One region of the Vibrio coralliirubri genome, then DNA from elsewhere that is predicted to be linked to it. Evidence: predicted binding sites of a transcription regulator. Region 1 holds the regulator's gene; each other region holds the start of a gene.
What was found. The regulator CRP, encoded in region 1, controls carbon source genes, mostly activating them, when cyclic AMP is high. The targets are predictions, from matches to a motif close to TGTGANNNNNNTCACA.
Positions count from the first base shown of each region.

Region 2: the regulator CRP is predicted to act here: its motif matches at 2,061-2,076, upstream of OCV20_RS03175 (NupC/NupG family nucleoside CNT transporter).
Region 3: the regulator CRP is predicted to act here: its motif matches at 3,756-3,771, upstream of OCV20_RS25330 (glycogen/starch/alpha-glucan phosphorylase).
Region 4: the regulator CRP is predicted to act here: its motif matches at 2,083-2,098, upstream of OCV20_RS22275 (NupC/NupG family nucleoside CNT transporter).

Region 1 is NZ_AP025470.1:288,217-295,663, forward strand. Features, by position in the region: gene OCV20_RS01285 (aminodeoxychorismate/anthranilate synthase component II) at 1-2, shown strand, start outside; gene OCV20_RS01290 (aspartate aminotransferase family protein) at 467-1,678, shown strand; gene astA (arginine N-succinyltransferase) at 1,786-2,805, shown strand; gene astD (succinylglutamate-semialdehyde dehydrogenase) at 2,845-4,302, shown strand; gene OCV20_RS01305 (DUF1338 domain-containing protein) at 4,516-5,307, shown strand; gene crp (cAMP-activated global transcriptional regulator CRP) at 5,484-6,116, opposite strand; gene OCV20_RS01315 (phosphoribulokinase) at 6,356-7,225, opposite strand; gene OCV20_RS01320 (YheU family protein) at 7,303-7,447, opposite strand, start outside.
Region 2 is NZ_AP025470.1:640,813-648,259, forward strand. Features, by position in the region: gene prfC (peptide chain release factor 3) at 1-962, shown strand, start outside; gene OCV20_RS03165 (DUF5363 family protein) at 1,068-1,223, shown strand; gene OCV20_RS03170 (TatD family hydrolase) at 1,204-2,016, shown strand; gene OCV20_RS03175 (NupC/NupG family nucleoside CNT transporter) at 2,221-3,483, shown strand; gene deoC (deoxyribose-phosphate aldolase) at 4,001-4,777, shown strand; gene deoA (thymidine phosphorylase) at 4,888-6,216, shown strand; gene OCV20_RS03190 (phosphopentomutase) at 6,293-7,447, shown strand, end outside.
Region 3 is NZ_AP025471.1:1,925,721-1,933,167, forward strand. Features, by position in the region: one part of gene OCV20_RS25320 (IS3 family transposase) at 1-599, shown strand, start outside; gene malT (HTH-type transcriptional regulator MalT) at 675-3,383, opposite strand; gene OCV20_RS25330 (glycogen/starch/alpha-glucan phosphorylase) at 3,951-6,404, shown strand; gene malQ (4-alpha-glucanotransferase) at 6,592-7,447, shown strand, end outside.
Region 4 is NZ_AP025471.1:1,258,807-1,266,253, reverse strand. Features, by position in the region: gene OCV20_RS22290 (PTS ascorbate transporter subunit IIC) at 1-712, opposite strand, end outside; gene OCV20_RS22285 (PTS sugar transporter subunit IIB) at 723-992, opposite strand; gene OCV20_RS22280 (hypothetical protein) at 1,277-1,753, opposite strand; gene OCV20_RS22275 (NupC/NupG family nucleoside CNT transporter) at 2,367-3,575, shown strand; gene OCV20_RS22270 (hypothetical protein) at 3,876-4,145, shown strand; gene OCV20_RS22265 (class I SAM-dependent methyltransferase) at 4,191-4,802, shown strand; gene OCV20_RS22260 (IS3 family transposase) at 4,898-5,740, opposite strand; gene OCV20_RS22255 (helix-turn-helix domain-containing protein) at 5,737-6,246, opposite strand; gene OCV20_RS22250 (DUF3541 domain-containing protein) at 6,359-7,447, opposite strand, start outside.

The DNA of each region.
Region 1 (7,447 bases):
GAGTGTTTAAATTTGACCCTTTTTCCGTCTAAATAAGCCAGTTAAACGTATTCCATTACCCGTTAAGCGTTTAAATTCGGGCGTTACGCGTCTTCATCCCTCTGACGCCGATCACTTTTTATAACATTTCTCCCTCGTCAGGCTAAGTTTTTAGCCTATGCAAAATTATTCGCGTTATTTCGTCTCGAACCCAATATACCGCAATGCCAGTAAGGCTTTGCTGTTGCTGGTTATACGTTTAGGTAAAAAAAGCTTCATAAAACAGATTAATTGATGCATAAATAGTCATAGGTAGTGACGTTTAGCTGGTTGTAAGGGATGGCTAAAGAATAATCTACTATTGAAAAGGTTAATTAAATGTAAATATAATGCTGCAGCGGGATTATGGCGAGACAAAATATCTTTGTCTCACTTATGAACCATTACGCTTATTTGCGAAGCTTGCGGTATCGAGAAGGAATGTACGATGACAGTGGAAAATAAAGTAGAACGTAGTCTGTTTAATGAGGTGATGGTGCCTTGTTATAACCCAATGGAAATGATCCCAGTAAAAGGGGAAGGCGCACGCGTTTGGGACCAACAAGGCCGAGAGTATATCGACTTTGCTGGTGGTATCGCTGTGAGCTGTTTGGGTCACTGTCACCCAGCAATGGTTAATGCTGTTACCGAGCAAGCAAACAAGATTTGGCATCTAAGTAACGTGATGACCAACGAACCTGCACTGCGTCTAGCGAAGAAGCTAACCGACGTATGTTTTGCAGAAAAAGTATTCTTTGCCAACTCTGGCGCAGAAGCGAATGAAGCAGCTTTGAAGCTAGCTCGTCGTTGGGCGGCGGACGTTCACGGTCCTGAGAAATCTGAAATCATTGCATTCAAACAAGGTTTCCACGGTCGTACTTTCTTTACCGTAACTGTAGGTGGTCAAGAAGCTTACTCTGATGGTTTCGGTCCTAAACCGGGCGATGTTACTCACCTGCCTTACAACGATATTGCAGCATTAGAAGCGCACATCTCTGATCGCACTTGTGCAATCATGATGGAACCTCTGCAAGGCGAGGGCGGTATCATCTCGCCAACCTCTGAATTCGTGAACACAGTTCGTGAACTGTGTGATAAACACAATGCACTGCTTATTTTTGATGAAGTGCAAACGGGTAATGGCCGTACTGGTAACTTTTACGCTTACCAAGGTCTAGGTGTAACACCAGACATCTTGAGCACAGCAAAATCACTGGGTGGTGGTTTCCCTATCGGCGCAATGCTAACAACCTCTGAACTGGCTACACATCTAAAAGTTGGCACACACGGCTCTACTTACGGTGGTAACCCACTGGCGTGTGCTGTTGCAGAAGCGGTTGTTGATGTGGTTAGCCAACCTGAAACATTAGCTGGCGTGAAAGAGCGTGAAGCATTGTTCCGTGATGGTCTTACTAAGATTAACGATAAGTACCAAATCTTCAGTGAAGTTCGTGGTAAAGGCCTACTACTAGGTGCTGCGCTTAACGAAGAGTGGCAAGGCCGTGCACGTGACGTTTTAGTAGCAGCAGGCGAACAAGGCTTGATGGTACTGGTTGCGGGTGCAAACGTGGTTCGTTTCACGCCATCACTGGTTATTACTACACAAGAAATTGAAGAAGGCTTATCAAAACTAGACAAAGCAATCGCTACGCTAGTTTAGCCTGAGCGGCGTCATAGGAATGATCGCCAATAGAGCGATCCCATGACGTTCTGCTAAAGGCCCAAGCTTCTGGTTTTGGGCCTATTTTGCATCTGGAGGGAATATTGATGCTAGTTGTTCGCCCAATAAAATTATCTGATTACGATGCGCTGCATACCTGCGCCGTTGAATCTGGTCACGGATTCACATCTCTTCCGGTTAACGAAGAACTGTTAACTAACCGTATTACTCACTCTGAATACAGCTTTGCCAAACAAGACGTGACTGAACCCGGTGATGAAGGCTACCTAATGGTTGGCTTTGATACCGAAACCGGTGAAGTAGCCGGTACGACAGGCATCGAAGCTTCAATCGGCTGGGATGTCCCGTTCTACTCGTACCACATCAGTAAAGTGGTTCATTCATCGCAGAAGCTTGGCGTAAATAACGTCGTTAAGCTGCTGACTTTCGGTAATAACTACACCGGATGCAGTGAGATCTGCACACTGTTCTTGCGCCCGGCATTCCGTGGTGGATTGAATGGTCGTTTGATGTCTAAGTGTCGCTTCTTGATCATGTCTGAGCACCCAGAGCGTTTCTCGAAAACGATTTTTGCTGAGATGCGTGGCGTATCAGATGCAGAAGGTAACTCTCCTTTTTGGCAATGGCTGCAAGAGCACTTCTTCTCGATTGATTTTACGCTTGCCGATTACCTAACCGGTATTGGTAAGAAAGGCTTCATTGCAGACCTAATGCCTAAGCTGCCTATCTACGTGAACCTACTGAGCAAAGAAGCTCAAGCGGTGATCGGAGAGGTACATGACAATACGCGCCCTGCACTTAAGTTGCTGGAACGTGAAGGCTTCACCAACCGTGGTTATGTCGACATTTTTGATGCAGGCCCAACGGTTGAGTGTGATCTAAGAAACATCGAATCTGTGCGTTACTCAATTCGAGCGCAGGTTCAAATTGCAGAGCACTCAAGCTCTAAAGACTTCCTAATTGGGAATACCTCATTTGAGAACTTCCGCGCAGTAGCCGCGAAAGGCGCGTATGACCAAGCAAGCGACACAGTGATTTTATCATCTGAAGTAGCAAGCGCTCTTGAAGTAAAAGAAGGCGAATTCGTTCGCATGTTGGCTCAGTAAGAGCGGCGATTATCTGTCGAAGATTTTAAGGATAGAAGTATGACTCAGTGGATAGCAGGACAGTGGGTGGCAGGTCAAGGTGACGCCATGACATCAGTAAGCCCATACAACAATGAAGTAGTGTGGCAGGGTGATAGCGCAACACCAGCACAGGTTGAATCTGCAGTAGCAGCAGCTCGTGAAGCCTTCTTGGTTTGGAAAAAACTGAGCTTTGCAGAGCGTGAAGCGATCGTGTTGAACTTTGCTGAGAAAGTTAAAGAGAACAGCGAAGAAATCGCACAAATTATCGCGAAAGAGACGGGTAAACCGATTTGGGAAACTCGCACTGAAGCGGGCGCAATGGCAGGCAAGATTGCTATCTCAATCCGCGCTTATCATGAGCGTACCGGTGAAGCTTCTCGTGAAGCGGCAGGCAACCAGATTGTACTGCGTCACCGTCCATTAGGCGTGATGGCAGTATTTGGCCCTTATAACTTCCCAGGTCACCTACCAAACGGTCATATTGTTCCTGCGCTGCTATCGGGTAATACCGTGGTATTTAAGCCTTCAGAGCAGACACCTTGGACGGGTGAGTTTGCGATGAAGCTATGGCAAGAAGCGGGTCTTCCTGCTGGCGTAATCAACCTAGTACAAGGCGCTAAAGAGACAGGTATCGCACTAGCCGATGCTAAAGGTCTTGATGGCGTGCTGTTCACAGGTAGTGCAAATACCGGTCATATCCTTCACCGTCAATTCGCGGGCCAACCGGGTAAGATGCTAGCGCTAGAGATGGGTGGTAATAACCCTATGGTGATCAGTGACCAATTTGGTGATGCTGACGCGACGGTTTATACCATTATTCAATCGGCTTTCATCAGTGCGGGTCAACGTTGTACATGTGCACGTCGCCTGTATGTGCCTGTTGGAGAGAAGGGCGATCTGCTTCTAGATAAACTGGTCGCAGCCACACAAAAGATTCGTGTTGATCAGCCATTCGCTGAACCAGCACCCTTCATGGGTCCTCAGATCTCTGAAGCTGCGGCTAAGTTCATTCTGGACGCGCAAGCGAATCTGCAATCGTTAGGTGGAGTCAGCCTAGTAGAAGCAAAAGCGGGTCAAGCGGCGTTTGTTTCTCCGGGTATTATCGACGCAACCAACATTGCTGAGCTGCCGGATGAAGAGTACTTCGGTCCATTGCTACAAGTGGTTCGTTACCAGTCACTAGAGCAAGCAGTTGAACTAGCTAACGACACGCGTTTTGGTTTGTCTGCGGGTCTTGTATCAACAGACGATTCAGAATGGGAATACTTCGTTGACCATATCCGTGCGGGTATTGTTAACCGTAACCGTCAGCTAACAGGCGCAAGTGGTGATGCACCATTTGGTGGTCCAGGTGCTTCGGGCAACCTACGCCCAAGTGCTTACTATGCGGCGGACTACTGTGCTTACCCTATGGCTTCAATGGAAGGTGGCGAAACTCAACTTCCAGCAACGTTTAGCCCAGGTATTGAGCTTTAAATTAGGCTAATGAGCATTAGTCTCATGCGTTAAGCTTGAAATAGGGAAGTGGTGTTATCGCTTCCCTTTTCCATCACGTCCGACACCTAGATTGGACGGTAGATAATAATAGAAAAAGTATGTCACAGGCTGATGGCTGCTGACTCTGTGTCTCAGCCTCTCCCTTTCTAATCCAAATTACTAGCTTGCTAGAACCTCTGACAAGGAGTCACCATGACGCCCGATCTACTCTTTAAATCACTTTGGGACGATTACATTCACAGGCTTTGTCCATCGGCTGAGAAAGTGCATCACTTGCTGAAAGAAGACGAAGCGCTGATTAATGATCACATTGCACTGCGAACTTTCAATGTTGCTCCTTTGGGTATTGAAACACTAGCGAAGCCTTTCCTTGAATTAGGCTACAAGGCGTGTGGCGACTACTTGTTTGAGAGCAAGAAGTTAGTGGCTAAACATTACGAGCACCCAGATCCAAAACAACCAAAAGTGTTCATTAGTGAGTTGAAGGTAGAAGAGTGTTCAAGTGACTTGCAACAGATCGTTGCTAAGTTGGTTGAGCAAGTGGACGCAAGTAAGCTTCAAGGTCATGAATTCTTGTTTGGCGGTCGTCTTTGGGGTTTGAGCTTCGCTGATTTCCAAGTGCTCGCAAAAGAGAGCGAATACGCGTCTTGGCTCGCGGCTCATGGATATGGTGCTAACCACTTTACGGTGAGTGTGAATCAGCTAAATAACTTCGATGAAGTGCAGGCCGTGAATGACTACTTGAGCGAGTCGGGCTTCACGATCAATGCATCTGGCGGTCAGGTTAAAGGCTCTCCAGAGGTCTTATTAGAGCAATCATCAACAATGGCAGACAAAGTCCCAGTTTCATTTGTTGAAGGCAATGAGATGATTCCTGGCGGCTTCTATGAGTTCGCTAAGCGTTATGCGATGGCCAACGGTGAGCTTTACACTGGTTTTGTTGCAGCATCAGCTGATAAAATCTTTGAGAGCACCAACGGTTAAAGAAAGATACCAGAACGGACTTTACCCTAGAGATTCGAGTACGCTTCGCTTCGAAGAAGTTTACAAATAGGATTTTGTGAGTTCTTCTCGCATCTGCTCTATAGATCTTCAGAAAACAAAAAAGCCACCAAATTCGCATTTGGTGGCTTTCAAATTTTTGGCTCAGTTAATCGAGATTAACGAGTGCCGTATACCACGATAGTTTTACCGTGTGCAGAAATTAGGTTCTGCTCTTCTAGCATCTTCAAGATACGACCTACTGTCTCACGAGAACAACCAACAATCTGGCCAATCTCTTGACGAGTGATCTTGATTTGCATGCCGTCAGGGTGAGTCATTGCATCTGGCTGTTTCGCTAGGTTTAGTAGCGTTTGAGCGATACGACCTGTTACGTCAAGGAACGCTAAGTCACCAACCTTTTGGCTAGTTACTTGTAGACGGTTTGCCATTTGCGCTGAAAGGCGCATTAGGATATCTGGGTTCACTTGGATAAGTTGACGGAATTTCTTGAAAGAAATCTCAGCTACTTCACAAGGAGATTTAGCACGAACCCAAGCTGTACGCTCTTGGTCTTCTTCGAACAAGCCAAGCTCACCGATGAAGTCGCCTTGGTTTAGGTAAGAAAGAATCATTTCCTTACCTTCTTCGTCTTTGATAAGAACTGCCACAGAACCTTTAACGATGTAGTACAAGGTTTCTGCCTTTTCACCAGCATGAATCAAAGTACTTTTTGAAGGGTACTTATGAATATGACAGTGTGAAAGGAACCACTCTAATGTTGGATCGGTTTGAGGTTTACCTAGAACCATAATATCTCACTTCCTCTGCAGGGTATGCTTGCCGCTTTCCGTATTTTAGCTAAGCCTGGATTGACTTGTAGGATAAGAGCACTCGTTGAGTGCTGCAAGCTATCTTGTGTTTCGTTTAAGAATAGTATCCTTTTTCAGGTACTATTTCTTGATTTTAATCGTGACCAAGCTACGATTTTTTACGCAAAATTGTGCACATGATCACGGTATGAAAAGTAATCAACCAGAATGTCGTTTTGTTAACCTATTTTTCCGGTTTCGATGAGTTGTTGCAGGATTGGCCTCACAATGAGCTCCATAGCAAAACTCATCTTGCCGCCTGGCACCACTAGCGTGTTATGACGAGACATAAACGAGCCATCAATCATAGCCAGAAGGTAGGGGAAATCGACGTTTTTGATGCCACGCAAACGTATAACTACGAAGCTTTCGTCTAAACTTGGAATCCCTTTGGCGTTGAGTGGGTTCGATGTATCTACGGTTGGAACACGCTGAAAGTTGATGTGAGTGCGCGAAAATTGCGGGGTAATGTAGTTAAGATAATCATCCATTGAACGAACAATGGAGTCCATTACGGCTTCGCGTGAGTGGCCACGATCGCGGGTGTCACGAACGAATTTTTGAATCCACTCTAGGTTTACGATAGGTACCATGCCGATCAGCAAATCGACGTGTTGAGAAACGTTAATGTCGCCATCAACCACACCGCCGTGCAGGCCTTCGTAAAACATCACATCGGAATTTTCAGGGATCTCTTGCCATGGCGTGAAGGTGCCCGGCATTTGATTGTAAGGCACGGCTTCATCGAAGGTGTGCAGGTAGCTTCGTACTTTACCTGTGCCTTCGTTACCATATTTACGGAAGAACTCTTCTAGCGCACCAAAATCGTTGGCTTGTGGACCAAAGTAGCTGATGTGCTTACCTTGCTCGCGCGCTTTACGGATCTCGACATCCATCTCTGGGCGAGTGAAACGATGGAAACTATCCCCTTCAACCCAAGCAGCCTTCACGTCCATCATATTGAACATTTTACGGAAGGCTTCTGAGGTGGTGGTGGTGCCGGCTCCAGATGAACCCGTCACCGCAATAATTGGATGTTTAGCGGACATGACAACCCTTGTCTTTTGAGTAACTTACTTGTTAGCAATCGTTTACCACTATAACACGGCTCCTTTATGAGCGCAGCTTAGAAGCGTTTTGTGACCTGAATATCAACGGTTTCATGGAGCTCAGAAAACACAATGCTGACTTCTCCTGAAGCTAATTGATGTTTCACTTGGTCAATCTTGTTTTGCAGTGAAACCTCTACGTCGCCGTAGTCTGTGCCTTCA
Region 2 (7,447 bases), 350 kb from region 1:
TAGATAACCCAGAGTTAGATGAAGCGGTAGGTGCAGATCTTGCGGAAAGCGTACGTGAAGAGCTAGAGCTTGTTATCGGTGCTTGCCCTGAGTTTGACCTAGAGTTGTTCCTTGCGGGTGAACTAACGCCGGTTTACTTCGGTACTGCATTAGGTAACTTTGGTGTTGACCACATGCTTGATGGTCTAACGAAATGGGCTCCAGCACCTCAAACGCGTCAAGCGAACGAGCGTGATGTTGAAGCGACAGAAGAGAAGTTCTCTGGTTTCGTATTTAAGATCCAAGCAAACATGGACCCTAAACACCGTGACCGTATCGCATTCATGCGTATCGTTTCGGGTACTTACAACCAAGGTATGAAGATGAACCATGTTCGTACTGGTAAAAGTGTAAGTATCTCTGATGCAGTAACCTTCATGGCCGGTGACCGTGCTCGTGCTGAGAAAGCATACGCAGGTGATATTATCGGTCTACATAACCACGGTACTATCCAGATTGGTGATACCTTTACTCAAGGTGAGAGCCTTAAGTTCGCTGGTATTCCTAACTTCGCACCTGAGCTATTCCGTCGTATTCGCCTGCGCGATCCACTTAAGCAGAAGCAACTTCTAAAAGGCTTAGTTCAGCTTTCAGAAGAGGGCGCAGTACAAGTATTCCGTCCTATGCAAAACAACGACCTGATCGTTGGTGCGGTTGGTGTGCTTCAGTTCGACGTGGTTGTAGCGCGCTTGAAAGCGGAATACAACGTAGAAGCTATCTACGAAGGTGTTAACGTTGCAACAGCTCGTTGGGTTGAATGTGATGACGCTAAGAAACTAGAAGAATTCAAACGTAAGAATCAATCTAACCTTGCGCTAGATGGCGGTGACAACCTGTCTTACATCGCACCAACTATGGTGAACTTGAACCTAGCTTCTGAACGCTTCCCTGAAGTTCAATTCAGAGCGACGCGCGAGCACTAATTTCTCCGCGATCTATTCGAGTTAAACAAAAACGTCTATTGTTCTGCAATAGGCGTTTTTTAATGCGTTTTATTTGAGGTTTAAAGGCTGAGGTTAGAGGCAGTTATGTTGGGTTGGATAAAAGCTTGGGTTAGAAAATACGATAAGTGGTGTGAAGAGCTTGGCTTAACGCCTGAGAATAAGCGTAGCTGTGTGCCTCATCGTCGTGATCCTCAAGGGAAACAAACGGAGAGCAGGGAAGATGACACAGCAAATAAGTGACTTTCCGCTGTTTGATACTCATTGCCATGCGGATTTTGAGGCGTTTGAGCAAGGTTTTACACCTGAACAAAGTATTGATCTCTACCTCAAAGATGCGAAACAAGCGCAAGTCGAGAAGTTAATCATCCCTTCTATTGGCCAAAGTAACTGGAGGAAGCTCGATGAAATCGCTCAATCTCACCCCAATGTTTACTATGCATTAGGCTTCCATCCTTACTTTTTAGAGCAGGCCAATGACGAACAATTTTCGGAACTTCGCCAATTACTCTCTTCAAAAAACAGCCAATGTGTCGCGATAGGTGAGTGCGGGCTCGACTTTTTTGTGGACGTTGAACGAGAGAAACAAGAGCGCTTTTTCATCCAACAAATGGAACTTGCCAAGGCGTTTGAGCTGCCTTTAATCATCCATGAGAGGAAGTCTTATAACCGACTTATTGAGTTGTTAAAGCAACACAAGTTTACTTTTGGAGGGGTGATTCACGGCTTTTCAGGGAGTGAACAGCAAGCTTTAGCGTGGATCAAGCTCGGTTTCTATATTGGCGTCGGTGGAACGATAACTTACCCCAGAGCGCAAAAAACACGCACAACCATCGCAAAATTGCCCCTTGAATGTCTGGTATTGGAAACGGATGCTCCGGACATGCCCATGTATGGAAACCAAGGAAATGTTAATCATTCCAAACATTTAGTTACGATCTTAAATGAACTTTTTTTGCTTAGAAAAGAGCCAAAGCAATCGATTGCAGCGCAAATTTGGCAAAATAGCCATCGCGCATTCGGTATATGTGAATAAAATCGAAGGTTTTTGTTTATCGTTTGCGTAAATTGCACCGAGCTTGTGATTTGGGTCACATTTGCGTGTGAATGGTACATGAATCTTCTACGAAAGTGTGAGGACGGCATTACTTTATTAGTGGTCGCATGAGTATAATTGCCTCCGCTTTATAGCCCCATTTTGTAACACGCCAATAAATAACTAATAAGGAAGTCATAAACTATGAGCCTGTTTATGAGCCTAGTCGGAATGGTTGCACTGATCGCAATCGCAGTACTACTATCTGACAACCGCAAAGCTATTAATCTAAGAACAGTGGGTGGCGCTTTCGCTATCCAATTCGCACTTGGTGCATTCGTACTTTACATCCCTTGGGGTCGTGATCTACTTGCAGGTTTCTCTGCTGGTGTAGCAAACGTGATCGACTACGGTAAAGACGGTACTGGTTTCCTATTCGGCAGCCTAGTTAACTTCTCAGTTGACGGTATCGGTTTCATCTTTGCTTTCCAAGTACTACCAACTCTGATTTTCTTCTCTGCACTTATCTCTGTACTTTACTACATTGGTGTTATGCAAATTGTAATCAAAGTTCTTGGTGGTGGTCTTCAGAAAGCTCTAGGTACTTCTCGCGCCGAGTCTATGTCTGCAGCAGCAAACATCTTCGTTGGTCAAACTGAAGCACCTCTAGTTGTTCGTCCATTTGTTCCTAAAATGACTAACTCTGAACTATTCGCAGTAATGTGTGGTGGTTTGGCTTCTGTAGCTGGTGGTGTACTAGCAGGTTACGCATCTATGGGTGTACCTCTAGAGTACCTAGTTGCAGCGTCATTCATGGCAGCACCTGGTGGTCTACTATTCGCTAAAATCATCAAGCCTGAAACAGATACGCCAGACGACAACATCGCTGACGAAATGGACGGTGGCGATGACAAACCAGCTAACGTTATTGACGCAGCAGCAGGTGGCGCATCAGTTGGTCTACAACTAGCACTTAACGTTGGTGCAATGCTACTAGCATTCATCGGTCTAATTGCTCTAATCAACGGTATCCTAGGTGGCATCGGTGGTTGGTTCGGTATGGAAAACCTAACTCTAGAACTTCTTCTAGGTTGGATCTTCGCACCGCTAGCATTCATCATTGGTGTTCCATGGGAAGAAGCAACTATCGCTGGTTCTTTCATTGGTCAGAAGACAGTTGTTAACGAATTCGTTGCATACCTAAACTTCGTACCATACGTTGGTGAAAACGCTCAAGTTGTTGCAGCAACTGGTCAAGTGATGTCTGAGAAGACTCAAGCTATCATCGCATTCGCACTATGTGGTTTCGCAAACCTTTCTTCAATTGCGATTCTTCTAGGTGGTCTAGGTGGTATTGCACCAAGCCGTCGCCACGACATCGCACGTATGGGTGTTAAAGCGGTAATTGCTGGTACTCTATCTAACCTGATGGCAGCAACAATTGCTGGCTTCTTCCTGTCTTTCTAATTAGTTAGAAATCGATATATAGACGCCATAATAATATCGCCCCGTAGCAAGAAATTGCTGCGGGGCTTTTTTGTTTTTAGGCCTAGTGATTCTTTGGCATAAGCATCAGCTTGAAGTCGACTAATGGGTCTAGAATGTTTTTTTGAGATACAAACCGTTTGCGTTCTAAGGAGCACTACAATTTATTGATGGATACCTATAATGTATAAGCTAAAGGGATAGGATGTCTCTGTTGGCAAGAAAGTAACCTCGAAATCAACTCGAACGTTATTCTTCTGGGATTAAGCCAAAATTAGCGATACGCTATAGATGTTAGACACAACATGACTGATTTGTTGTGCCATAGACCAAACTGGTACTGTGCGGTGACAAGGATTGCAATTGGTAGCGAAAGTTATCAAGTCTTCAGGGAACCAAGTCCGTTCATTTGTGGCTACTGAGCATTACTAAAATATCCATCTATACTGGATGGAGGGCGAAGTAGTTAACTATTTGAATATATTGATCGGAGATAGAAATGAGCGATTTAAAAGCAGCAGCTCTACGTGCACTTAAACTTATGGACCTAACTACGCTAAATGACGATGACACTACAGAAAAAGTAGTGGCGCTTTGTCATGACGCGAAGACTGCAGTAGGCAACACCGCTGCAATCTGTATTTACCCTCGCTTTATCCCAGCAGCTAAGAAAGCGTTGCGTGAGCAAGGTACTCCAGAAGTACGCATTGCGACTGTAACTAACTTCCCTCATGGTAATGACGACATCGAAATTGCTGTTGCAGAAACAAAAGCAGCGGTAGCGTACGGCGCAGACGAAGTTGACGTAGTATTCCCATACCGTGCTCTTATTGCTGGCAACGAAGAAGTTGGCTTTGAGCTAGTTAAACAGTGTAAAGCAGCGTGTGGTGACATCACGCTTAAAGTGATCATCGAAACAGGTGAACTGAAAGAAGAAGCACTGATCAAGAAAGCTTCTCAAATCTGTATCGAAGCAGGTGCAGACTTCATCAAAACTTCAACAGGTAAAGTGCCAGTAAACGCGACTCCAGAGTACGCGCGCATGATGCTTGAAGTTATTCGTGACATGGGCGTTGCTAAAACAGTTGGTTTCAAACCAGCAGGTGGCGTACGTACTGCTGAAGATGCAGCACTATACCTAGCAATGGCTGATGAGCTACTAGGCGCTGAGTGGGCAGACAACATGCACTACCGTTTTGGTGCTTCAAGCCTACTAACTAACCTTCTTAATACATTAGAAGTGACAGACCAAACTGCTGATCCAGCAGCATACTAATATCCCAATCGGGTGTAACAAGATTTAGTCTGTTTGATGGAGTGGCGTTAAGTCACTCCACATTACCTCTTTCCCTACATACCATACTCACTAGAGTTTGGGAGGCACTAATGTATCTACCTCAAGAAATTATTCGCAGAAAACGTGATGGTGAAGTCCTAACAGCTGAAGAAATTAACTTCTTTATTCAAGGTGTGGCTAAAAACACGGTTTCTGAAGGCCAAATTGCAGCATTCGCAATGGCTATCTTTTTTAATGAAATGACTATGCCAGAACGTATCGCACTAACGTGTGCAATGCGTGATTCAGGCATGGTGATTGACTGGAGCCACATGAATTTTGATGGCCCAATCGTTGATAAACACTCTACTGGTGGTGTTGGTGACGTTACTTCTCTGATGCTTGGCCCTATGGTGGCAGCATGTGGCGGTTTCGTTCCAATGATCTCTGGTCGTGGTTTAGGCCACACTGGCGGTACGCTAGACAAGCTGGAATCTATTCCGGGTTACAACATTACACCAACCAATGATGTGTTCGGTGAAGTAACGAAAGATGCTGGCGTGGCTATCATCGGTCAAACAGGTGATCTAGCTCCTGCTGACAAGCGTGTTTACGCAACTCGTGATATCACAGCAACAGTCGATAACATCTCGCTAATTACGGCTTCAATCCTATCTAAGAAACTGGCCGCTGGCCTCGATTCTCTAGTGATGGATGTAAAAGTAGGTTCAGGCGCATTCATGCCGACTTACGAAGCATCTGAAGAGCTAGCGAAATCTATCGTTGCAGTAGCAAACGGTGCGGGCACGAAAACAACTGCAATCCTAACGGACATGAACCAAGTGCTGGCTTCTTCAGCGGGGAACGCAGTAGAAGTTCGTGAAGCGGTTCAGTTCCTAACGGGTGAATACCGTAACCCACGCTTGTTAGAGATCACTCTAGCATCGTGTGCTGAAATGTTGGTGCTGGGTAACCTAGCTAAAGATTCAGACGAAGCGCGCGAAAAACTGATGGCAGTACTGGATAACGGTAAAGCAGCAGAGTGCTTTGGTAAGATGGTAGCGGGCCTTGGTGGTCCAGCTGATTTCGTAACGAACTACGATAACTACCTAGAAAAAGCAGACATTATTAAGCCAGTGTACGCGCTAGAAAGCGGTGTGGTATCAGCAATGGATACTCGTGCCATTGGTATGGCTGTGGTTGGTATGGGCGGCGGTCGTCGCGTAGCAACTGACAGCATTGATTACGCAGTCGGTTTTGATCACTTCATTCGCCTAGGTGAAGTTGCAAGTGAAGATAAGCCATTAGCAATGATTCATGCTCGCAACGAACAACAGTGGCAAGAAGCTGCAACAGCATTACAAAATGCAATCACTGTGGGCGGAGAATATACAGCAACGCCAGACGTTTACCGTCAGATTCGTTCTGAAGACGTGTAAATAACAGATATCGGCATGCCTAGTGTATGCCGATAAACAGAGTTCTGGTGCAAAGAGCAATAAGTTGGTGAAGAAAATGAAAAGAGCATTTATTTTAGTTTTAGATTCATTCGGTATCGGTGAAACAGCGGATGCGGACAAATTTGGTGATGTAGGTTCTGACACTATGGGCCACATCGCAGATCATTGTGATCAAGGTCTTGCAGACAATGCAGATCGTAAAGGTTCACTGACACTGCCAAACCTGTCTAAGCTAGGTCTAGCGATGGCTCACAAAGAGTCTACAGGTCGTTTTGCTCCTGGTATGGATGCAGACGCTGAGATCATTGGCGCATACGGTCACGCTGCTGAGCTGTCTTCTGGTAAAGACACGCCATCAGGTCACTGGGAAATCGCAGGTGTTCCTGTACTGTTTGACTGGGGCTACTTCACCGACAAAGAGAACAGCTTTCCAAAAGAACTGACTGACCGCATCCTTGAGCGTGCAGGCCTATCTGGTTTCTTAGGTAACTGCCACTCATCTGGCACGGAAATCCTAGATAACCTAGGTGAAGAGCATATGAAGACTGGCTTGCCTATCTTCTATACTTCTGCAGATTCTGTTTTCCAGATCGCTTGTCACGAAGAGACATTCGGCCTGCAAAACCTATTAGACCTTTGTCAGATTGCTCGTGAAGAGCTAGAAGACTACAACATTGGTCGTGTTATCGCTCGTCCGTTCATTGGTCCGGGCAAAGGTCAATTCGAACGTACTGGTAACCGTCGTGACCTTTCTGTTGAGCCACCTGCAGCTACCATTCTTCAGAAGTTGGTTGATGAGAAGGGCGGTAACGTTCACTCAATCGGTAAGATCTCTGATATCTACGCGGGTTGTGGCATCACTCAGAAAACCAAAGCAACAGGTATCCCTGCGCTATTTGAAGCAACCAAAGAAGCGATCAATGAAGCGGGCGACAACACTATCGTGTTCACTAACTTCGTTGATTTCGACTCAGCTTACGGCCACCGCCGTGATGTTGCTGGTTACGCAGCGGCACTTGAGTACTTCGATGGTCGCATCAATGAAATCATCGATATGATGAAAGAAGATGATGTACTTATCCTAACCGCTGACCACGGCTGTGATCCGACATGGCCAGGTACAGACCATACTCGTGAGCACATCCCTGTGATTGTATACGGTCAGAAGGTTTCAGCTGGTTCTTTAGGCCGTCGCGATACGTTCGCTGAT
Region 3 (7,447 bases), on a different replicon from region 1:
TGCAGAATATGGGCTATCGCTCTTGCGCGAGCAAGAAGCGATATGGACGAGCACCAAGACAAAATACGCTTATACCTGCCTATAACATTCTTGCCCGTCAATTTAAGGTGGATAAACCCGATCGAGTTTGGGTGTCAGATATAACTCAGGTGCGCTGTACTGATGGTTGGCAATACCTGTGCGTCGTCTTAGATTTGTTTTCACGCAAAGTGATTGGTTGGTCGACAAGTCGCATTAATAACGCAAAGTTAGTGCTAAGAAGCCTGAATAAGGCTTGGAAACAAAGGCAGCCCTTAGGTCACGAGCTTTTGTTTCACTCCGATCAAGGTATACAGTATCGAGCGTTGGAGACGATCCGTTGGCACCGTAAACGAAAGATTAAAGTCAGCATGTCGAGAAAAGGAAACTGTTGGGACAACGCTTGTTCCGAAAGCTTCTTTGCGCAATATAAGAAAGAGTGGATGAACAACTTAGATCAGCTTTCACGACAAGAAATGACGATGCAGAGTCGAATTTATATCGATACCTATTATAATCCAGTAAGAAGACATGGGACTCTAGGTGGAGTGAGTCCCATGGACTTTGAACTAATCAACTAAACCCCTGTGTCTACTTTTTAGGGGCCATATCAAATCTCGAATCTCGAATCTCGAATCTCGAATCTCGAATCTGTTTTAGTACCCCATCAACTGCAGCAAGTTCTCCGCTGTGCTGATTGCTTCTTTACGGTTAGCGATGTTGAGCTTTTGGTAAAGGTTACGGATGTGAGTCTTGATCGTGGTACCCGCTACATCGAGTTCTTGAGCGATCTGCTCGTTACTGAACCCTGAATAGATCAGACCAAGCACTTGCCATTCACGCTGGGTGAGTGGGCTAGTGCGCACCAGCTCAGGAATATTCGGGTGATTAACCAAGTTTTCAACAAAGTCTTCATCGAAGTGAACCGAGCGACTGCGTTGGGTGGTGGAGATATCCTTCATGATTTGTTGTGCGCGGTGACGTTCTAAATCACCTAAGCCAGGCTTGTTGCTCAACTTATCCAAGATATGCCCGATAGTCCCACCGTCGACTAAGAAGTTACCGACCATACCGGTTTGGTTAGTCATATGAAGCGCTTCTTCAAGCAGTACACGTGCGCTGTCTTCATCGTTAATTTGTGTGCGTAACACGGCTTCAACGATCAAGTTGCGGTTGGTGTCTGTAATCAGGTGCGAACGCTGGGCTTCACTCTTAAGGAAGGTCAGCGCTTCTTCGGCTTCTTCGTATTGCTCAAGGATGATGTGTGCACGAACGATGTTTCGCCACTGAAGTTGGCAGAAGTGGTTGCTTGCCGATTCAGGTCGAACAGCTACACTCAGCCAATCACGTATCGCCTCTTTATCACCTTTTACTTGCCAGAACAGAATCAAAGAAAGAGAAGCGTTCGCTGTCCAATCTACGTGGTAAGTCGATTGACGCAATAGGTGCTGAATCTGGTCAATAAACTTCGACGCTTTATCAATCTCACCGCGGCTCAATGAAATACGAGCCAACATAGAGTAGCTGTGTAGATGTTTACTCGGAGAGTGGTGTCCAAGGATATCTAAGCCTTTGTAGCAACACTCTTCCGCTTCATCTAGTCGGTTCCAACACCAGAAGATCTGAGCGCGAACACGCAGCAAAAATTCATGCAGAGGCACGTATTGAAGCTGGTGCTCTTCAATCAATTTGAATGCACTGTCTTGTAGCTCAAATGCAGCTTGAACATAACCTTGAGCAATCAAGATTTCGCTTTGTTGCAGAATCGCCCATAGAGCCTGATGATAAACCTGATACTGGCGTGCCAGTTTTTCTGTCTGTTGCATCATCGGTAGCGCACGGCTTAGGTTACCCATTACGTGATTCACTTCGCCCACAACCGAGGTGGCGACAATGCGGCTACGATAAACTGTGGTGTTCAACTGACTCAACGAAAGCTCAGCCAATTCCAACGCTTTCTCAGGCTCATTGCTGTTGATGGCAACTTGTGCGCGTAAGGCGTTGTATTGGCCTTGCTGCTGAGTATCGAGTTCAATGTTTCGAGCTTGATATTGAGTCTCAGCCTCTTCCAACAAAGTACCCACTTGATCATAACGGTGCTGACTTTGTGCAAGCCAAGCACGCAACATGGATAGTTTAGGTTCACTGTAAAGTTGGTCGGTGGTCAGTTGCTTGATCGCCATCTCTAGTGACGACAGCTCACCTTGGTTGAACATAGGCCAGCCGTGTTCAGTCAGGATTTGAATGATCAGTTCTGGATCTTCAGCGCGCTGTGCGTGACGTAGTGCTTGGTGTGGTGTGTTTTGCTTGATCCACGCTTTTGCAGCACTTCGATGCAGCTCTGCTTCTTGCTGAGGAATTCGAGCTTGGCGCTCATGTGCGAGGAATTCACCAAACAAGTTATGGAAGCGATACCAGTTCTTTTCTCCCTCAAGCGGGTAGATGAACAAACCAAAACGGTTGAGTGATTCGATCATACCTAACGCATCTTCACGCTGTGTAAGCGCACACACAAGTTCATCGTTGAAGTGATCAAGCACAGAACATTGCATCAAGAACTGTCGGGTTTCTTTGTCTAGCAGGTCGAATACTTCTTCAACCAAGTAGTCCCAAAGATGGGCGTGGTTAAAGTGAGAGAATGACTCTGCGGACTGTGCAAGAGTGCGTTTTTGGTGTTGTGCTTGCAGCGCGATAAGTTGCAGTGCAGAAGGCCAACCTTCTACATAACTACAAATACTGTCTGCCGTGGTGTCATCAATGCCGTCGGCTACGCGTTGGTTGAAAAAGCGTGTGGTTTCTTCGGTATCAAACGCCAACGAGTCATTACCTAATTCGATCATTAAGTCACGAACGCGCAGGTTTGCTGTACCAAGTGGTGGCGTACCACGACTGGTGACAACCAACGTTAGGTTGTCGGGCATGTGTTTGAGGAAGAAGCGCATGGCTTCGTGGATGTCGTCATTGTTGACCAAGTGATAGTCATCCAACACCAGAAAACACTCGCGATGGAATTCCGACATCTCGGCAAACACTTCACTTAATAAAGAATGCAGCGATGAAAATTGTCGTTTTTCTGCCAGCTTTTGGGCATTCGGGCAGGCATTTTGGGTCGCTTTATTAAGTGATTGAAGTAGGTAGTTGATAAAGCGGAAGGCATCGTTGTCGCTATCATCAATGCTGTACCAACCCACATTGGGTTTATCTACCAACCATTGTGCAGCCATGGTGGTTTTGCCGTAGCCCGCTGGAGAGCGGAACAACACAAGCTTATAGCAATCTGCATTGTGAAGCAGATCGAGAACCCTAGGTCGTAGGATTGCATTATGTAAGCGGCCGGGACGAGTCAGTTTCGAAGGGATCCACATATCGAAGTTTTACACCTATTCCGTGGCTATGTTCTGGAATATCCCAATCTATCGTTGAGTGCACTCCAATGACATTAGCCTAATTACTTAAGTCTTTACTCATATTACGTGAAGCCAAACGTTACCGACTACGATCCTCCTCAGAAACCTTGCGCTTCTGCATGTTTTTGGGTGTCTACGCCCTTTATTTGAGACTTTGCTCACGTTGCGGGTTGGTTTTCGAATGTGACTTCGTTCGTCCCTACACTGGAATCTATGCAAAAGATGAGAGTTGGAAATTATTTTCGTGATCTGAATATCAGATTTGACAATGACTTTAATCTGGTTAAATAAAAGTCACATCAATTGAAGTTAAGTTATCGAACGGGAGCTTGTGATCTTAGTCACTCCAAGTTTTTGTTCGCAGTCAGAACATGAGAGTCAGATCACTAACCCTAAGTCGGTACGCCCCCTACGCCCTCCCATCTACTCCTAGTCAGTTGCGTTAGCGGGAGGATGTTTAGTTTATGGTGACCATGCACGATATGTCACAGATGAATTAGAACTATTAAAAGCGAGATTTCTGAAATGAAACCAACTCAGCAAAAAACTTTCGATAAAGTGTCATTCCAAGAGAGTGTTAAGAAACATTTATCTGCAACCTACGCAACAACCGTTGAAACAGCAGACAGCCGTTCATGGTATCTAGCAATGGGTCGTGCTCTTGCAGAGCTAACGACTTTTGACCTGCTAGAAACTGAAAATGATGAAAAAATTAAGAACGCGAAGAGCGTTAACTACCTATCACTAGAGTTTTTGATTGGCCGTCTAACAGGTAACAACCTGATCAGCATGGGTCTTTACGAACAGATTACTCATGCAATGGAAGAGCTAGGTCAAAACCTAACTGACCTTCTAGAAGAAGAACGCGACCCATCACTAGGCAATGGTGGTCTTGGTCGTCTAGCTGCTTGTTTCATGGATTCTTGTGCCGCTCAAGAATACCCAACAGTAGGCTACGGTCTTCACTACGAGTACGGTCTATTCAAACAATCTTTCCAAGACGGTCGTCAACAAGAAGCACCTGACGCATGGCGTGGTGTTGAAGGTTACCCATGGGAAGTGGCTCGTCCAGAACTAGCACAACATATTGGTTTTTACGGTCATGTAGACGTTGAATTCGTTGACGGTAAAGAAGTTCGTACTTGGGTTCCAGGCATGGAAGTAAAAGCAATGCCTTGGGATCTACCTATCGTAGGTTACGAGTCAAACACGGTTTACCCGCTGCGTCTTTGGGAATGTCAGGCAATTGCACCATTCTCACTAGCAAGCTTTAACAACGGTGATTACTTCGAAGCGCAACACTCGCTAATCGATGCAGGTAACATCACTAAAGTTCTTTACCCGAACGACAACCACGAGAAAGGCAAGACTCTGCGTTTAATGCAACAGTACTTCCACTCAGCAGCGTCTGTTCGCGATATTCTACGTCGTCACGAAGCAGCAGGCTTCTCTCTAGAAGATCTGCCTAAGCAAGAAACGATTCAGCTTAACGATACGCACCCAACGATTGCGATTCCTGAGCTAATGCGCATCTTGATTGACGAGAAAGGTCTATCTTGGGACCAAGCATGGGAAATCAGTGCTCATACGTTCGCATACACGAACCACACACTACTTCCTGAAGCACTAGAGACTTGGTCTGAATCTCTGATCAACCGTCTTCTTCCTCGTCACATGGAAATCATTTTTGAAATCAACCACCGCTTCATGCAAGAAGTTCGCAAGATGTGGCCTGGTGACGGTGAGAAGCAAGCGAAGCTTTCTATCATCCAAGAAGGTTTCCACCGCATGGTTCGCATGGCAAACCTATGTGTGATTGGTTCTTACAAAGTAAACGGTGTAGCTGCGCTTCACTCTCAACTGGTTAAGAAAGACTTGTTCCCTGAGTTCAACGAAATCTTCCCTGGTAAACTGACTAACGTAACGAACGGCATCACGCCACGTCGTTGGTTGAAGTTCTGTAACCCAGGTCTATCTACGCTAATTACTGGCAAGATCGGTACTGAATGGCCAGCAAAACTTGAGCAGCTAGAAGGCATCGCTAAGTTTGCAACAGACGCGAAATTCCAAAAAGAATTCATGGCTGTTAAGAAAGAAAACAAACAGCGCCTTGCTGATTGGGTTCAAGAGAACATGGGTATCGAGCTAGATACTAACGCTATCTTTGACGTTCAAATCAAGCGTCTACACGAATACAAGCGTCAGCACCTAGATTTGCTACACATTCTATCTCTGTACCACCGTATTCTTAACGAACCTGGTTTCGAGTGTGAACCACGCGTATGTTTCTTCGCAGCGAAAGCAGCACCGGGTTACCACCTAGCGAAAGAGATCATCTTCGCGGTTAACAAGATTGCAGAGAAGATCAACAACGACCCGCGCATCGGTAACAAACTGAAAGTGGTATTCATTCCTGACTACCGTGTAAGCATGGCTGAAATCATCATCCCTGCAGCAGACGTTTCTCAGCAAATCTCACTAGCTGGTAAAGAAGCATCGGGTACGGGCAACATGAAGATGGCTCTAAACGGCGCGCTAACTATCGGTACGATGGATGGTGCAAACGTTGAGATTCGTGAAGAAGTGGGTGATGAAAACATCTACATCTTCGGCCTAGACGTTGATGGTGTTCAAGCTCTGAAAGCTCAGGGCTACAACCCATACGACTACTACAATGCAGACCCACTACTGAAAGCATCTCTAGACCTACTGACTGGCGATGAGTTCACTCCAGGTCAACCGGGCCTTCTACGTGCAACGTTTGATAGCCTGCTAGACGGTGGTGACCCTTACCTATGTCTTGCTGACTTCGCATCTTACGTGAAAGCGCACGAAGACATGGGCACGCAATACAAAGACCAAGCAGGTTGGGCTAAGAAAGCAATTCTTAACACAGCATTGGTTGGTAAGTTCACATCAGACCGCTCTATCCGCGACTACGTGAACAACATCTGGAAACTTGAAGCGGTTAACCGTTAATACTTCCAAAGTAGCCAAGGCAGTTTCTGCCTTGGCTCAATTAGCTTGTGAGCAAACGAAAGGCTTAAAGGTTTGTCGTTTATAAACAAGCTCCTTACAAACCGATTGTCACAAGCTAATTGATTAGTAAAAATTAAATTAACAACCCTACAAAATAGAAAGCGTCAGAACGTTTTCGGAGAGAGCGATGAAAGAACAGACCGTATTAAAACAAGTCGCAGAAATGGCAAACATTGCCGACAGTTACGTTAGTGCGTGGGGCGATGAAGCACAAGTATCAGACGAGACGATCACGTCTCTATTGGCTTCGTTGGGCTACGATACAAGCAGCGATGATGCACTGCTTAAGTCAGCAGAAAGAAAACACAAAAAAGATGTACTAGACCCAGTTCTTGTCTTGCGTGACGGTGAGCCCGTAGAAGTGGCGCTTAATCTAGGTGTAAGTGCTCGTGAAAGTGAGTTCAGCTGGCGCTTAGAAACCGAGCAAGGAGAGGTACTTGAAGGCTATCTTCAATCTCAAGTCGTTCGTGACGAGCGTGCCGAGGGTGGCCCTTTAGTGTTTGCATTGCCAAGTGATTTGGCATGGGGTTATCACAAGCTCATTGTGAGCCGTAAGCGCCGTAAGAAGCCTTACGAGATGACACTGATTATTACGCCAAAAGCGTGTTTCAAGCAGTCACCAATCGAGCAAGGCAAAAAGCTTTGGGGACCAAGTGTTCAACTTTACACACTAAGAACTCAGCACAACTGGGGTATTGGTGATTTTGGTGACCTTAAACAGCTTGTTGCTGATATCGCTTCTCGCGGTGGTGACTTCGTTGGTCTAAACCCGATTCACTCATTGTTCCCTGCGAACCCTGAAGGTGCGAGCCCATATAGCCCGTCATCTCGTCGCTGGTTGAACATCCTATACATTGATGTGAGTTCAGTACCTGAATTCGCACTAAGTGCAGAAGCACAACAAACGGTAGGCAGCGCAGAGTTCCAACAGCGTCTACAAAAAGCGCGTGAAGCACACTGGGTAAACTACACCGAAGTGTCTG
Region 4 (7,447 bases), on a different replicon from region 1:
AAGCAAACATAAAGAAGATGGCCATTGTTGTTGCTACAGCAACGGGCGTATCACGCAAGAACATTAGACTCTTAGGTACGTTGATGTCTTCTGTTGATTTTGAAGTGTCACCAAACTTGCTACCAATGTAACCAGATACTAAGTATGAGAACGTTGAGAAGTGACCCATCGCCAACTGATCAGTACCCATCACTTTCTCTGTGTATTTTTGAGCAAGTGCAGGCATGATAACCATCAGTGAACCCACAATGATCGAGCCGATTGCAACTAGAGCAGTGCCTTCGATGTTAGCTGTAGACAGGATTACCGCTACCAGCATAGACATGAACATTGTGTGGTGACCCGTTAAGAAAATATATTTTAAAGGAGTAATACGAGCCAATAAAATATTCACAACGAATGCGAAGAACATAATTAGAGCCATTTCATAACCGAATGCTTCTTGTGCTAGTGCAACAATTGCTTCGTTATTTGGAATAACACCACTTACGCCGAATGCTTCAGTAAATACAATTGAGAAGTTATTTAGTGCGCCAACAAGAGCGCCAGCACCAAAACCTAAAATTAGGAAACCCATTACGGTTTTAATTGTGCCTTTTAGAATGGTAGAAACATCTGCTTTTTGTGCAACCAGGCCAATAAAAGCAATTAAACCTACCATGATCGCTGGCTCTTTTAATAAGCCGAGCATGAACTCGAAAAAGTTTTGCATAATTTTGACCTTACATGAAAGTTTTTAGTTGTTCTTCAATAGATGCTTTGTCAAAAATATTTTTAAGGCTGATGATGTTCTCTTTACCAGCGTCTTTTAGTTGGTTTGCAACGTCTGTTGCTGCAACCCAAATATCCGCATTGCTTGATGCTGCAGATGATAGATCTTCGTGATCAACTTCTGCTTCGAAACCGATTTTTTTAGCGACTTCTTTTACTGCCATTTCCATCATTAGAGAAGTACCAAGGCCGTTACCGCAAACTACAAGAATCTTTTTCATAATATTTGTCTCAATTGGATTTTAGGGGTTGAGAAACTTCGTTCTCTTATTGTGTGAGAGCATAGTAATGGAAATATTCAGATTTCAATAAGATCTCCATCACAAAGCTAAAATGAGATTGTGACGGAGATCTCGTTAATTTGTAGTAAAGATCCAGAGTGAGACTTTGATCAAATTTAACTTTTCACTCGAATATGCAACGTATTTTATTGAGAAAGGCGGGCTTAATTAATTTTTATATCAGAATATAAATCTAAAGAGGCTTTATTGTAGAAAATAGAGAATTAATCGTATCGACCGTAGTCAGTAAGCATTTTCTTAAGCATGCTATTAACGTCTTTGGTCTTTTTATTTCTTTTAGTCAGTTGGCTAAGAGAGGTTGGTTTTGGGGAGGTAATATTTTCACTGTCGACTTCTTCAGTTTTATCTTTCATTTTCTGTACGGCTGGCAATAACATTCTAATTTCTTCGTTATTGGCATTGGTCAGTACCACAATATTTTCAGATTCAACTTGGGTAATGGTTAATATCCCGTGTTTAACCGATTCAACCTTTTCACCAATCATAATTGATTCAGGCGCAACAGAACGATCGGTGAGTTGACCTGTACGTAATTTCGCCGCACTAATAGCGCGGATATTTCCGGTATTTTCAAACGCGACAATAACAGTATAGGTATTATAATATTCAACTACTGTCACATAGCCGTGTCTATTTGTTTTGAATCTAGCTCCATTGTTCATGTCGTGCGGAGCTTCCATTTTCTTCACGTGTTTCCTCTCTTAGTCTCGATGGCTGTTATATCTAATCAGCTCTATTGGTATTTTATAGATAATTATTTGGTGAGATCACACAAAGTATATACGCATCTAAACTTAAGATGAATCTTGAAGTCTCTGGAAATGAGGCAGAGCACAGAAAAGTAGTAAGAATCACACAGAATTAACCGAGTGATTACGCTCACACACTTAAAGACTTAACATTACAAATTCAACTCCCTACAGATTGTTTACAGTTTTGAAGCACGAAAACGACGATAAACAATACGTTTTGGCTAATCCTTGACCGCGCGATCGTTTGCGTTAAAAAATGTGATGAAAGTCTCACTTAACTGTTTATACTTCTCTTCCGGTTTTAAGCCGGTGCTTAGCCAATACAAGCCGTCACATGGATATGTGAATGACCCCACGGACCGGACCAGCTACGTTCCACTGCTTGTATAAGGTGATTTTTTACATGAACAACTCGTTGTTACATTCGCTAACCCTGTTAGCTCCTTCATCGCGTAGCGTTTTGCTTGCGGTTCTTTGTCCTGTTCCTTTGATGTCATTTGCTTGGCTCATGTTCACTCTTTAAGGATTACTAGGACACATTATGAATATTCTATTTGGTTTTGTCGGTGTTCTTGCACTGATTGCTTGCGCGTACCTGTTATCTGAAAGTCGTTCTTCAATTAACTGGAAAACGGTCTCTCGTGCACTATTACTTCAAATCGGTTTTGCAGCCTTAGTATTGTATTTCCCATGGGGACAATTGGCGCTAACAAGCCTAAGTAATGGTGTTTCTAGCCTGCTTGGTTTTGCAGACGTTGGTATCGCATTCCTTTTCGGTGACCTTGCTACTGAAGGCTTCATTTTCGCGGTTCGCGTGCTTCCAATCATTATCTTCTTCAGTGCTTTGATTTCTGCGCTTTATTACTTAGGCGTCATGCAAAAAGTGATTCAAATCTTGGGCGGAGCGGTGCAAAAACTGCTAGGTACAAGTAAAGCTGAATCTCTGGTTGCTACAGGTAATATCTTCCTTTCTCAGGGTGAGTCTCCTCTTCTTATTCGTCCCTTTTTAAAGTCTATGACTCGTTCGGAACTGTTTGCTGTAATGGCAGGTGGTATGGCGTCGGTAGCGGGTAGTGTACTTGGTGGTTATGCTGGCCTTGGTGTTGAGCTTAAATACCTTATCGCTGCAAGCTTTATGGCGGCTCCGGGCAGCCTGTTAATGGCGAAGATCATCGTTCCTGAGCGCAGCACACCAAGTGATTACGACCATATCGAACTAGATAAAGCTGACCAAAGCAACGTGATTGATGCATTGGCAAGCGGTGCGATGAACGGTATGAAGGTTGCGGTAGCGGTTGGTACTATGTTGGTTGCCTTCGTGAGTGTGATTGCGATGGTCAACACTGGCCTAGAAAGCCTAGGTGAAACGTTTGGTTTTGCGGGCATTACGTTGCAAGCTATCTTCGGTTACCTGTTCTCGCCACTTGCATGGCTGATCGGTATCCCGAGTGATGAAGTATTGATGGCAGGCTCTTACATCGGTCAGAAGATCGTTATGAACGAGTTTGTTGCTTTCATCGACTTCGTTGAGAACAAAGCGCTACTTTCTGAACACAGCCAAGTAATCGTGACTTTTGCTCTATGTGGCTTTGCTAACATTGGTTCTATCGCGATTCAGTTAGGTTCAATCGGTGTTATGGCACCAGAGCGCCGTGCTGAAGTGGCAAACTTAGGTTTGAAAGCGGTAGCTGCTGGTACGCTAGCAAACCTAATGAGTGCATGCTTAGCGGGTATTTTCATCCTGCTTTAAGCTAGATTCAGTTAAAGCGCCTAAATTGAGTAAAAGCGGATATCTTGCTTACGGAGTTAACGTAAGGAGGGTGTCCGCTTTTTTGTGCCTGTTAATCAGGCGAAATCAGGTTTTGGCCGTCGACTGTGATTTGTCTATAGTGAGTAAAAGCTCACTCGGAAGAGTAATAGAGCCAGTTCCTTTTATCCGATATACTTGAATATCATCAGGTTGCGATTAATAACATTCGGCTTCGATTAAGAATATCCGCTTTCGACTAGGAACAATGGCAACCAAGCTAAATTAATCAAGGGTCTCTCCATGAACATTCGCGTTCTCATCGGTCTTATTGTTACCTTCATTGGCTTGTTTGCGATGGTTTACCTAATTGCCGGCGGCGCTCAGTTTCCTATCTACCAGTGGCCAAAAGAGGCTTATCTCGGTTTGGTGTTCAGCGTCGTGTGGGGGGCTGGTGTCGCAGCGTCTGTAGCGTATTTCTTCTCGGCATTGGTGTTTGTCACTGTCGCCGTGGTTTGCTATGCGATCGGTTATAAAATCGGTGGGCTCTTTTCTTCAAGTTCTAAAGCTTAATCTTATCAAGGTGTGCTGATGTTCATTGAAGTAGGGCTGATTTGAATGCACTGGCTCGATCGTTGGAAGGTGTATCGCTATCATCGAAAACAAACTAACCGCTCGAATGGCGACAAGGCTAAAGCTTTAGGTTGGACTAGCGAAGAGAGCCAATTATGTCGCTTTGAAGTGATCGCTCGTGCGGCGGACTTCGAAAAGAAGAGTGTTTTAGATTTGGGTTGTGGCTATGGCGAGCTATTTGAACTGCTCGACAGCATCTATCGTATTCAATCTTATACCGGCGTTGACCAACACGCAGGCTTTCTTAAGAAGGCGAAGCAAAACTACACAGAAGGTCGTTGTCAGTTTTTGGCGGGTGATATGAGCAAGATGAACCTTGAGGCGCACGACATTGTCATCGCGAGTGGTTCACTGAACTATATCTCTCGTGATTCTGATTATCTGACAAACATGATTACTCGCATGTATGAATTGGCGAATCAGACGGTGATTTTTAATCTTCTCAACTCAAGCCAATATCCTTCACGTAATACCTTGATGAGTTATCACCCTCAGGGCGTGTATCGCTTCTGTAAAACGCTTTGTGAGGATGTTTCTTTAATAGAAGGTTACGCAGAAGGGGATTTTACGATAGTGATGAACAAAGTCTGCCTCTGAACTCAAACCTACGCCAGAACGAAGTGATGGTGTCGTTAGAATTAAAAAAGCCGCAGGCCTTGAATGAAGTGACCCCGTAAAGTTGGACATTTCTGTTAAGCGGCTTTCAAGGCCTGAGTTCGATATTCTATCGGAGTCAGGCCTTTTAGTTTCACTTTTATACGTTTGGTATTGTAGTACTCGATGTATTCTTTAATCTGCTCTATCAGAGCATCTGCATCTTCAAAGCTTTGGTTGTGATACATCTCGGTTTTGAGTAAAGCAAAAAAGTTTTCAGCAACAGCATTATCCAAGCAGTTACCTTTTCTCGACATGCTTTGCGTTAACCCACTCTCCGCTACCTTTTTCTGATACTGTCGATGGCGATATTGCCAACCTTGATCGCTATGTATAATTGGCTTTGAGTTGGGTTTAAGCGTTGATATAGCTTCCGTCAGCATATCTGTGACAAGCGGCAAGCAGGCATTTTTGGCCACTCTATAAGCAACCACCTCCTGAGTAAACAAGTCGACAACGGGAGATAAGTATACTTTCTGCTCTTTGACTTTGAACTCCGTGACATCAGTTACCCACTTTTCATCGGGTTGAGTCGCACTAAAATCTCTTTCAAGAACGTTGGGAGCAGCTTTTCCTGACTCTCCTCGGTATGAACGATACTTTTTAATCCTGACCGTCGATTTAAGGTTGAGCTGAGCCATAAGCCTTTGAACCGTTTTGTGATTAAGCACGAACCCCTGATTCTTTAGTTCCAAGTGAATACGGCGGTAGCCGTATCGCCCCTTATGTTCATGATAAATTGACTTTATCAACCGCAGCTCACGTTCGTAGCTATTTTGGCGCTTGCTCGTTTGAGCCTGATAATAAAAGACACTTTTTGCCAACTGTAGAGTGTGCAGTAAGTGCTTTAATGGGTACTTGCCTTTAAGAGTTAGAGCTATGACCGCTTTTTCTTTGTTCGACGGTTTTTTTTCTGCTCCAACTCTTCCAACTTTTTTAGAACGGCATTCTCGGTTCGTAAGTAGACCAACTCCTCTTTTAGCTCCTCAAGTGTCATTTCATTATCAGGCTTAGTGGTACGTTGAGGTTGCTGTTTCATTGAGGGTCTTCCTTTCTGGCGCATTTCGAGCCCCTTGATACCGAGCTCATTAAATCGTTTAAGCCAGACAGAGAGTATTCCAGGGGATGAGAGGTTTAATACAGCGCTAGTGTGCGTGAGAGACCATTCATTCGTCCACATTAAATTCAATGCTTTTCGTTTTGTTTGAGCAGTCGCGGCATGATTAGTTGGTAAAAATGAATCAGTACCATGGATGGCAAAGACTTGAGCCCAATACCGTATCTGCCTTGAAGAAATTGAATATTGTTTTGCTAAGTAGAGAGATGACGTGCCATCTAAGTATTGCTTAGCAATGATACATTTTAGCTCTCGGCTATATTTGGACATAAAAAGACCCCCAATAATTGGTGTCCAACTATTGGGGGTCAGTTCAGAAAGGCATGCGGCTTTTTGGGTTCTTAGACTAACCTAAGTATCTAAGACCAGCCTAGGTATGTTGCTAGTTCTTCTGCGGCTGGCTTTTAATGAGTCCGTAAGGGATGTTAGTAAACACCTTAGGGTTGCCTTCATAAGTCGGCGCTTCATTCACTTGTTGCCAATCGAGTAGCATGATTGCTAGCACGTTGCGGTGTTCACCGTACTCAAGGTCAAAATCGCCGGTAATTGAAGGGATCATGCCTTGTTTCTCATCGATTGAAGCTTGAATCGCGAGTCGAGTTTTCTCTACAACTGGGTCATCTTCTAAACCTGCCAATAAGAAAGTTAATCCAACCTCAGCAATCACATCTTCTTTTGCACGAAGCAAAATCGTATCGATGTTTTCTCTGAAGTAATCGTAGATCCATTGATGATCTTGTTCGCTGACTTGATGCTGATAGTACTCGGAGTCGCCAAAGATCACATGCGTCATACCATAGATCTTATTGCCGTATTGCTGGCTTGAAAGCTTTCTGTCTTTATCGTCTGGGTATGCTTTTTTGAAGGTATCTACGAACTCATCAACGACATCCTGCTCACCCAGTTGGCGCAACCAGTAAACCTGATTCGCTAATTGAGCGGCCCACGCTTTCACCATGTCTTCATTGGTCACGTATCGTGAGAAGTCATAGCGACGAATGATTTCGCGCAGCTTAGCATCGTTCTTGTGTTCTAAACCGTATTCATTAGCACGAGCCATCGAGCCTAGAAGGTCAACACCAAGGTAAAGGTATTCAGGCATGTGCTTGGTGATGTTGTAGCGTCGAACACTGCGCTCATCGTTATCACCAATATAAGATGCAACTCGCTTCTCTGAGTAGAGTACGATTTGCTCCATCGTTTGAACGTCATTCGACAGGGTACTGAGCTTGCTTGCCACTCGTGCCATGTCGCTCCACACCGCAGCCGAATACTTATCGTCTAATGTTTGGCGATACATGCGCAGCCCGTAGTGACCTTCTTTGAATGCAGGCAGAGTGTAAAGTTGGCTTTCGTAGGTGGTGCGAATGAGGTCAGCAGATTGCTTGAAAGATTGTTCTTGAGAATTGAGCGAATCTGCTTGGGATTGAACGCTCGCTGCGGTTGGCGCTTGAACGTTTTCTTGTGCGTG